DNA from 3 places in the Streptomyces sp. BK022 genome. Region 1 is predicted to be linked to each of the others. Evidence: riboswitches for the same ligand, from Rfam matches in the RefSeq annotation. Region 1 holds a riboswitch; each other region holds the start of a gene.
The links. A riboswitch is a leader RNA that binds a small molecule or an ion and turns the genes downstream of it on or off. The one in region 1 is predicted to bind cyclic di-AMP.

Region 1 (2,254 bases):
GGCGGCGAGAAGCTCCTCTACACCACCGACGCGGGGGCGAAGCGGGCCACGGCCCTCCTCGGGGACACCGCCGACGTGGTCCCGCTCGGCGCCGGCCTCGACTGGCGGGCGCTGCTCACGCACCTGCACGACGTGCGCGGGGTGCGCCGGCTGATGGTGGAGGGCGGCGGCACCGTGCACACCCAGCTCCTCCGGCAGGGCCTCGCCGACGAACTCCAGCTCGTCCTCGCCCCGCTCTTCGTCGGTGACCCGGCCGCCCCCCGCCTCTTCGGCCCCGGCGCCTACCAGGGCGGCCGGCTGCGGCTGACCGACACCCGCCGCATCGAGGACGTGGTCCTCATGCGGTACGAGCCCACCGCCCCCGGCACCGGCCCGCTGGAGACCGCCGCCGACCGGCACTGGCTGCGTACCGCCTGTGAGCTGGCCGCGCTCTGCCCGCCCTCGGACACGGCCTTCAGCGTGGGCGCGGTGATCGTCGCGGCGGACGGCACCGAGCTGGCGCGCGGCCACTCCCGCGAGGGCGGCGACCCGGTGGTCCACGCCGAGGAGGCCGCGCTCGCCAAGCTGGACCGGGACGACCCGCGCCTGCCCGGCGCCACCGTCTACAGCAGCCTGGAGCCCTGCGCCCACCGAGCCTCCCGGCCCGTCCCGTGCGCCGGGCTCATCCTCGAAGCGGGGGTGCGCCGCGTGGTCACCGCCTGGCGCGAGCCGGACACCTTCGTCGCCGCGGCCGACGGCGCGGGCGTGCTGGCGGCCGGGGGCGTGGAGGTGGTCACGGTGCCCGGGTACGCCGCTCTCGCGCAGCGACCGAACGCTCACCTTCCGCACTGAGGCCCACGTCACGGCGGCGTGTGTGCGCCGGACCCCGCGGATGACGTATGCTTGAGACACAACGACGCGGGGTGGAGCAGCTCGGTAGCTCGCTGGGCTCATAACCCAGAGGTCGCAGGTTCAAATCCTGTCCCCGCTACTGAAGACTCAGGGCCGGAATCCAGTAAATGGATTCCGGCCCTGAGTGTTTTCCGGGGCTGCTGGTGTTTTTGAGTCACCAGCAAAACTCCTGTGACTCCTGAAGCGCAGTCAACTCGCCCTGTTCGTGGCGTTCCTGACCGTTTCACCCCCCGCCAGAACGTCAAACGATCAAGCTGAACGGGCTTGGAATCCAGTGTGCGTGTCTATTAACGTTCGATAACGCAGCGCGGTCGTTACCGCCGTCAGCAGAGACGGCGCCGTGCGCACACGCCGAATCCCGCGAGGGAACCGGGGACCCACCACTTTGGGGTGAATCGCGCCCGATCCGCTGTGCACCGCCCTCGGAGCACGCCGGGTTTACGCGCGTAGGAGACCTTCCTGCTCCGAACCCGTCAGCTAACCCGGTAGGCGGAGGAGGGAAAGGAGTGCGCCCGCGTGGCGTCCAACCGGCCTGCCCCACAAGCCCCGTTCGCGCCAAACGCGAGTGAGCCCTTTGCCTACGGCGCCCCCCGTGCCGAGGACGGCGCGTGGGAGGAGTGGAACCCCACCGAGGAGTCCCTGCCCGCGGTACGCGGCCGCCACCGGGTGGCCAAGCAGCGCGGCGGCGGACTCGCCCGCAGCTCCACCGTGCTCGGCGTCGGTGTCATCGCGGCCGTCGGCGCGGGTGGCATGGCGAGCGCCAACACCGGCAAGCCGCCCGTGTCCCTCGCGCTGCCCGACCTGCCCTCGGTGGACTCCCTGATCGACGGGCACCACCACACGGAGACGCCCGCCGCCTCCCTCGCCGGCGTCGCCACCGCCACGGCCACCGCCGCCAGTGACGACTCCACCGCCGACGCGGGCGAGGCGCTGCGCAGCCGGATCATGGCCCAGGCCGAGCGGCAGCAGAGCAAGGCCGACAGCCGGGCCACCGCGGCCGCCGTCGCCAAGGCCGACCAGCAGGCCGCCGAGGCCGCCGCCAAGGCCGCGAAGGAAGCCTCCGTGAAGGCCGCCGCGGCAAAGGAGAAGGCGGAGGCCGACGCCGAGAAGAAGGCCGAGGCGGCCCGGCTCGCCGCGCTGGCCAAGCAGTACACGCTGCCGACCTCCTCGTACACGATCACCTCGACCTTCGGGCAGGCCGGCTCGATGTGGTCCTCCGGGTACCACACCGGTCTGGACTTCGCCGCGCCCACCGGCACGCTGATCAAGGCGATCCACAGCGGCACGATCACCGAGGCCGGCTGGGCCGGGGCGTACGGCTACCGCACGATCCTCACCCTGGACGACGGCACCGAGCTGTGGT
Region 2 (2,254 bases), on a different contig from region 1:
GTCGGCGTGCGAGCCGCCGTTCAGGATGTTCATCATCGGCACCGGGAGCAGGTGCGCGTTGGGGCCGCCCAGGTAGCGGAAGAGCGGCAGGTCGCTGGCCTCGGAGGCGGCGTGCGCCACGGCGAGGGAGACGCCGAGGATGGCGTTGGCGCCGAGCGAGCCCTTGTTGTCGGTGGCGTCCAGGTCGAACATGGCCTGGTCGATCAGGCGCTGCTCGGTGGCGTCGTAGCCGACCAGCTCCGGGCCGATCTGCTCGATGACGGCGAGGACGGCCTTCTCGACACCCTTGCCCTGGTAGCGGTTCGGGTCACCGTCGCGCAGCTCGATGGCCTCGAAGGCACCGGTGGAGGCGCCGGACGGGACGGCGGCACGACCCGTGCTGCCGTCGTCGAGGCCGACCTCGACCTCGACCGTGGGGTTGCCTCGGGAGTCCAGGATTTCCCGGGCTACGACGACGTCGATGGACGGCACGAGCATCTCCTTCATGGATGTGACGCGATGAGTGCGGGGCGTGCGCCGGATGGCATGCCTTGCCTCTAGAGCCTAACCGTCCTGGGGCCGTCGGCCGTCGACCGACCGCCTCGTGGACGGGGTGGGACAGGGAGACGGTACCCATTGTTCCCGTCCGGAACAAAGGGTTCTGGGCAAAGCTTCCGGACGCGCGGGCCGGTGCGCCGGGCGGGCCGGCCGCACCACGCGCACCGCCCCGGCGCGCGGGGGGAACGCGCACCGGGGCGGGGGGTCCATCAGGGGACCGGAAGCTCGGGGGCCGGACGGTTCGGGGGCCGGGCCGCCGAGCGGGTCGCGGTTACTTCAGGTGGAGCATCTGGCCGGGGAAGATGAAGTCGGCCTTCTCGACGATGTCCTTGTTCAGGTCGAACAGCTTCTTCCAGCCGCCCTCGACCTTGTGCTTGGCGGCGATGGAGCTGAGCGTGTCGCCCTTGACCACCTTGTACTCGCCGTCGCCCTTCTTGACCTTGCCACCGGTCGGCGTGGTGACGGTCTTGCTCGCGTCCGGACGCTCGGTGGAGCGGGAGGCGGCCTGGTCGTCGGCGGCGCGGCCGGAGGTGTCGGCCGCGGCCTTGTCCTCCGTCTTGGTGTCCGTGGACGGAGCCGGGCTCGCCGGGGCGGCGGAACCGCTGTACGGCGTGCTGGACAGACCCGTGCCGCAGACCGGCCAGGCGCCCTTGCCCTGGGCGGAGAGCACCTTCTCGGCGACGGTGATCTGCTGTTCCTTGCTCGCCTTGTCGGCGGTGGCGGCGTACTGCGTGCCGCCGTACGCGGCCCAGGTGGAGGCGGAGAACTGGAGCCCGCCGTAGTAACCGTTGCCGGTGTTGATGGACCAGTTGCCGCCCGACTCGCACTGGGCGACGGCGTCCCACTCGGAACCGGTGGCGGCGGAGGCGCTGCCCGACGCCATCACCGGGCCCGCGACGGCCGCGCCGGCGACACCGGCGAGCGCGAGGACACGGACGGTCTTGGACGGGCGACGGCGCTTGCCCTTGCTGGAAAGCAGCATGGATCGATCCCCTCACCGACGCCTGCGAGGTGAGCTGTCGGGTTCGGGCCGGTTGAGTTGCCCGGCCACCCCTCCCCGGTACTTCTGGAAGGCGTGGCTCCACCCCAAGCCCGTCCCGGTGTCGGACACCGGTTCGGGCACCTACCTTGGGTCCCCCGCTCCTGCCTACGGCGCTTTACGCGACGGTTGTCCCCGACGGCCGCTGGCAGGATTCGGCGTTGCGGCCACGGGGGCTCGTGGTGACGAGCGGTCCCGACCGTAGACATGCCGCGCGGCGAAATTCAAAGACGATCAGGTCTTCTGAGAGTCATCCCACACTTTCGCCAAATAGGACATATAAGAAGATAGCGGGGCGTCAAATGCCGCTATTCGGAGTCCTATTCGCCCGGCACCCGCAGGGTCCGGCCCGGGTCGACATGGTTCGGGTCGGCGCCGATGGCCTGCTTGTTCGCGGCGTAGAGGGCCTCCCAGCCGCCGTCCACACCAAGGGAGTCGGCGATGGAGCCGAGGGTGTCCCCGTCGCGGACGGTGTAGGTGCCCGCAGAGGCGGTGGCGTGGCGGCCCGTGCCGGCTGTGTGCTGACCTTCCGTCACGTTCTCGTCGGCGCTGCCGCCGCGGTGACGGCCGCCGCCGAGGTCGCCGGTGTCGACGAGGCTCCAGGAGCCGCCGTCCTCCCACGACTCGTCGTCCTCCGCCGCGGGGGCGCCGGAGGCCGAACCGCCGTCCTTGTACCCG
Region 3 (2,254 bases), on a different contig from region 1:
ACGGTCTCCGCCAGGTCGCTCGCCGCGCTCGCCGGGGCGGCACGCGCCGGGGCCCGGCACCTGGTGGTGACGGGCCGCCCGGCGCCCCGCGTGCGCCCCCTGCTGGCCGCGCTCGGCGGCACGGGGCTCGCGGTGTGCGCGCAGGGCGCCCAGGTGTACGACGCCGCCACCGGCACCCTGCTGTGGTCGGTCCGGCTGGACCGGGAGCTGGCCGAGACCGCGCTCGGCAAGATCGAGGCCGAGGTCGGCCAGGTGCACGCGGCCGCCGACCAGGACGGCGTGGACGGGCTCACCCTGATCGAGTCCGGCTACCGGATGCCGCACCCGACCCTGCCCGCCGTACGGGTGGAGCGGCGCGAGCAGCTCTGGCGGGCGCCGATCAGCAAGGTGCTGCTGCGCCACGACCGGCTGTCCGACGACGAGCTGGCGGCCACCGCCCGTGCGGTCGTCGGCTCGCTGGCCACGGTCACCATGTCGGGACCCGGCACGGTCGAGCTGCAGCCGTGCGGGATCACCAAGGCGACCGGTCTCGCGCTGGCCGCCGAGCACCTGGGCCTCGGCCGCGCGGACGCCGTCGCCTTCGGCGACATGCCGAACGACATCCCCATGTTCCAGTGGGCGGCCCACGGCGTCGCCATGGCCGGCGCCCACCCGGAACTGAAGGCGGTGGCCGACGAGGTGACCCTCTCCAACGAGGACGACGGGGTGGCCGTCGTCCTGGAGCGCCTGTTCACCCCCTGAAGCCGACGGCCCCCGCCGCATGCGCGAGGCGTGCGACGGGGGCGCGGTGCACGGTGATCGTGCGGCGGGCCTAGTACGGGCCGTTGACGTTGTCGATGGAGCCGTAGCGGTGGTACGCGTAGTTGCAGGCGGCGGTGATGTTGGCGACCGGGTTGTACGGGTCGAAGGACGTGCCGGCGACGTGGTACGTGCGGAAGGTCGGGTCGATCACCTGGAGCAGGCCCTTGGACGGGGTGCCGTTGATGGCGTTGATGTCCCAGTTGTTGATGGCCAGCGGGTTGCCCGAGGACTCGCGCATCACGTTGCGGTGGATGCCGTTGTAGGTGCCCGGGATGCCCTTCTCGGCCATGATCGCCAGGGACTGGCGGATCCAGCCGTCGAGGTTGTTCGGGTACACGGCGGAGGCGGCGGCGGGCTTGGCGGCCGGGGCGGCGGAGGCGCTGGTGGCGCCGACGAGGGGGAGCGCGAACATCGCGGCACCGGTACCGGCGACGGCGAGCGTGCGGACGATGCGCTTGGTGCGGGCACGGCGCGGCTGAGCGGCAGCAGACATGTCGGTGTTTCCTCTCCGTCGCCTGCGAGGTGAGCTGTCGGGTTCGGGCGGGGAGGTGCCCGGCCGCGTCGTCCCCGGTGCCCGTCGGACACCGGGGACGATCACGGCTTCACCCCGAGCCGTCCCGGCGCGACATGGGTCGCGCCGGTCCGGCGGCTTACCTGGGTCCCCCGCTCCTGCCGTACGAATGAGTTCGTGAGTGGGTGTGCCAGGCGCGGCAGGATTCGGCGTTCGCCTGACAGGGCGGGAACGTATGCGACCGCACATGTCCGGAACAAGTACCGGATTCACCCAAAGAGCTAGTTGACCTTGATCTGTCCCAAATGGCCCACTTGATCCTTTGCGCCCGCCAATCCCCAACTTCCGTACCGCGCACGGTAAGAAGGGGGTGAGAGGGGGGCTTTCGGGGGTATGCGCGCCGAGGTGGTCCGCGTGAGCCAACTCACGGAATCGCAAAATACGCAAAATCAGACATGGGGGATTATGTGGATTTGAGCCGTCTGTGGGTATTAGGGAGTGTCGGTCCCCCACAGGCGGAACCTCTTGCACTCTCCCGTTCGTTGGCCCGGTGTGACCCCCGGAGTGTCGGATCGTCCGGCCGACTCCCCCTATACCGACCGTTGTCGGCCATTCGGCACATGCCGGACGAAATCCGATACCTCACGAGCTGGACCGGTGGGTGCGATCGGTGATCGAAAGAGGACCGGATACGCTGACTTGACTGATGGCAGCGACCTATCGACAAGCCGTGAAGTCGCCAGCAGACACCAGCAGACAGGAGAACCTCGTGACCGTCGTCGGGCCGTTCGGGCTGAGCGTGCGGGACCAGGCACTGGAAGCCGATGTCCAGGCCGGACTGGCGGCTGTCGAGGCGGGCCTGCTAGAGGCCACCAAGAGCGAGGTCCCCTTCATCACCGGGTCCGCCCAGCACCTGGTGCGGGCCGGGGGCAAGCGGTTCCG

Region 2: it holds a riboswitch for cyclic di-AMP, as region 1 does, so the genes downstream of both, EV284_RS26945 (transglycosylase family protein) here and EV284_RS23795 (M23 family metallopeptidase) in region 1, are expected to answer to the same signal.
Region 3: it holds a riboswitch for cyclic di-AMP, as region 1 does, so the genes downstream of both, EV284_RS06480 (transglycosylase SLT domain-containing protein) here and EV284_RS23795 (M23 family metallopeptidase) in region 1, are expected to answer to the same signal.

What each region holds. Positions count from the first base shown of each region.
Region 1 is NZ_SHKU01000006.1:17,846-20,099, reverse strand. Features, by position in the region: gene EV284_RS23805 (dihydrofolate reductase family protein) at 1-831, shown strand, start outside; tRNA gene EV284_RS23800 (tRNA-Met) at 897-970, shown strand; cyclic di-AMP (ydaO/yuaA leader) riboswitch at 1,231-1,398, shown strand; gene EV284_RS23795 (M23 family metallopeptidase) at 1,408-2,254, shown strand, end outside.
Region 2 is NZ_SHKU01000007.1:84,886-87,139, forward strand. Features, by position in the region: gene eno (phosphopyruvate hydratase) at 1-477, opposite strand, end outside; gene EV284_RS26945 (transglycosylase family protein) at 809-1,519, opposite strand; cyclic di-AMP (ydaO/yuaA leader) riboswitch at 1,524-1,702, opposite strand; gene EV284_RS26950 (transglycosylase family protein) at 1,897-2,254, opposite strand, start outside.
Region 3 is NZ_SHKU01000002.1:108,238-110,491, forward strand. Features, by position in the region: gene EV284_RS06475 (Cof-type HAD-IIB family hydrolase) at 1-741, shown strand, start outside; gene EV284_RS06480 (transglycosylase SLT domain-containing protein) at 812-1,294, opposite strand; cyclic di-AMP (ydaO/yuaA leader) riboswitch at 1,299-1,534, opposite strand; gene EV284_RS06485 (polyprenyl synthetase family protein) at 2,082-2,254, shown strand, end outside.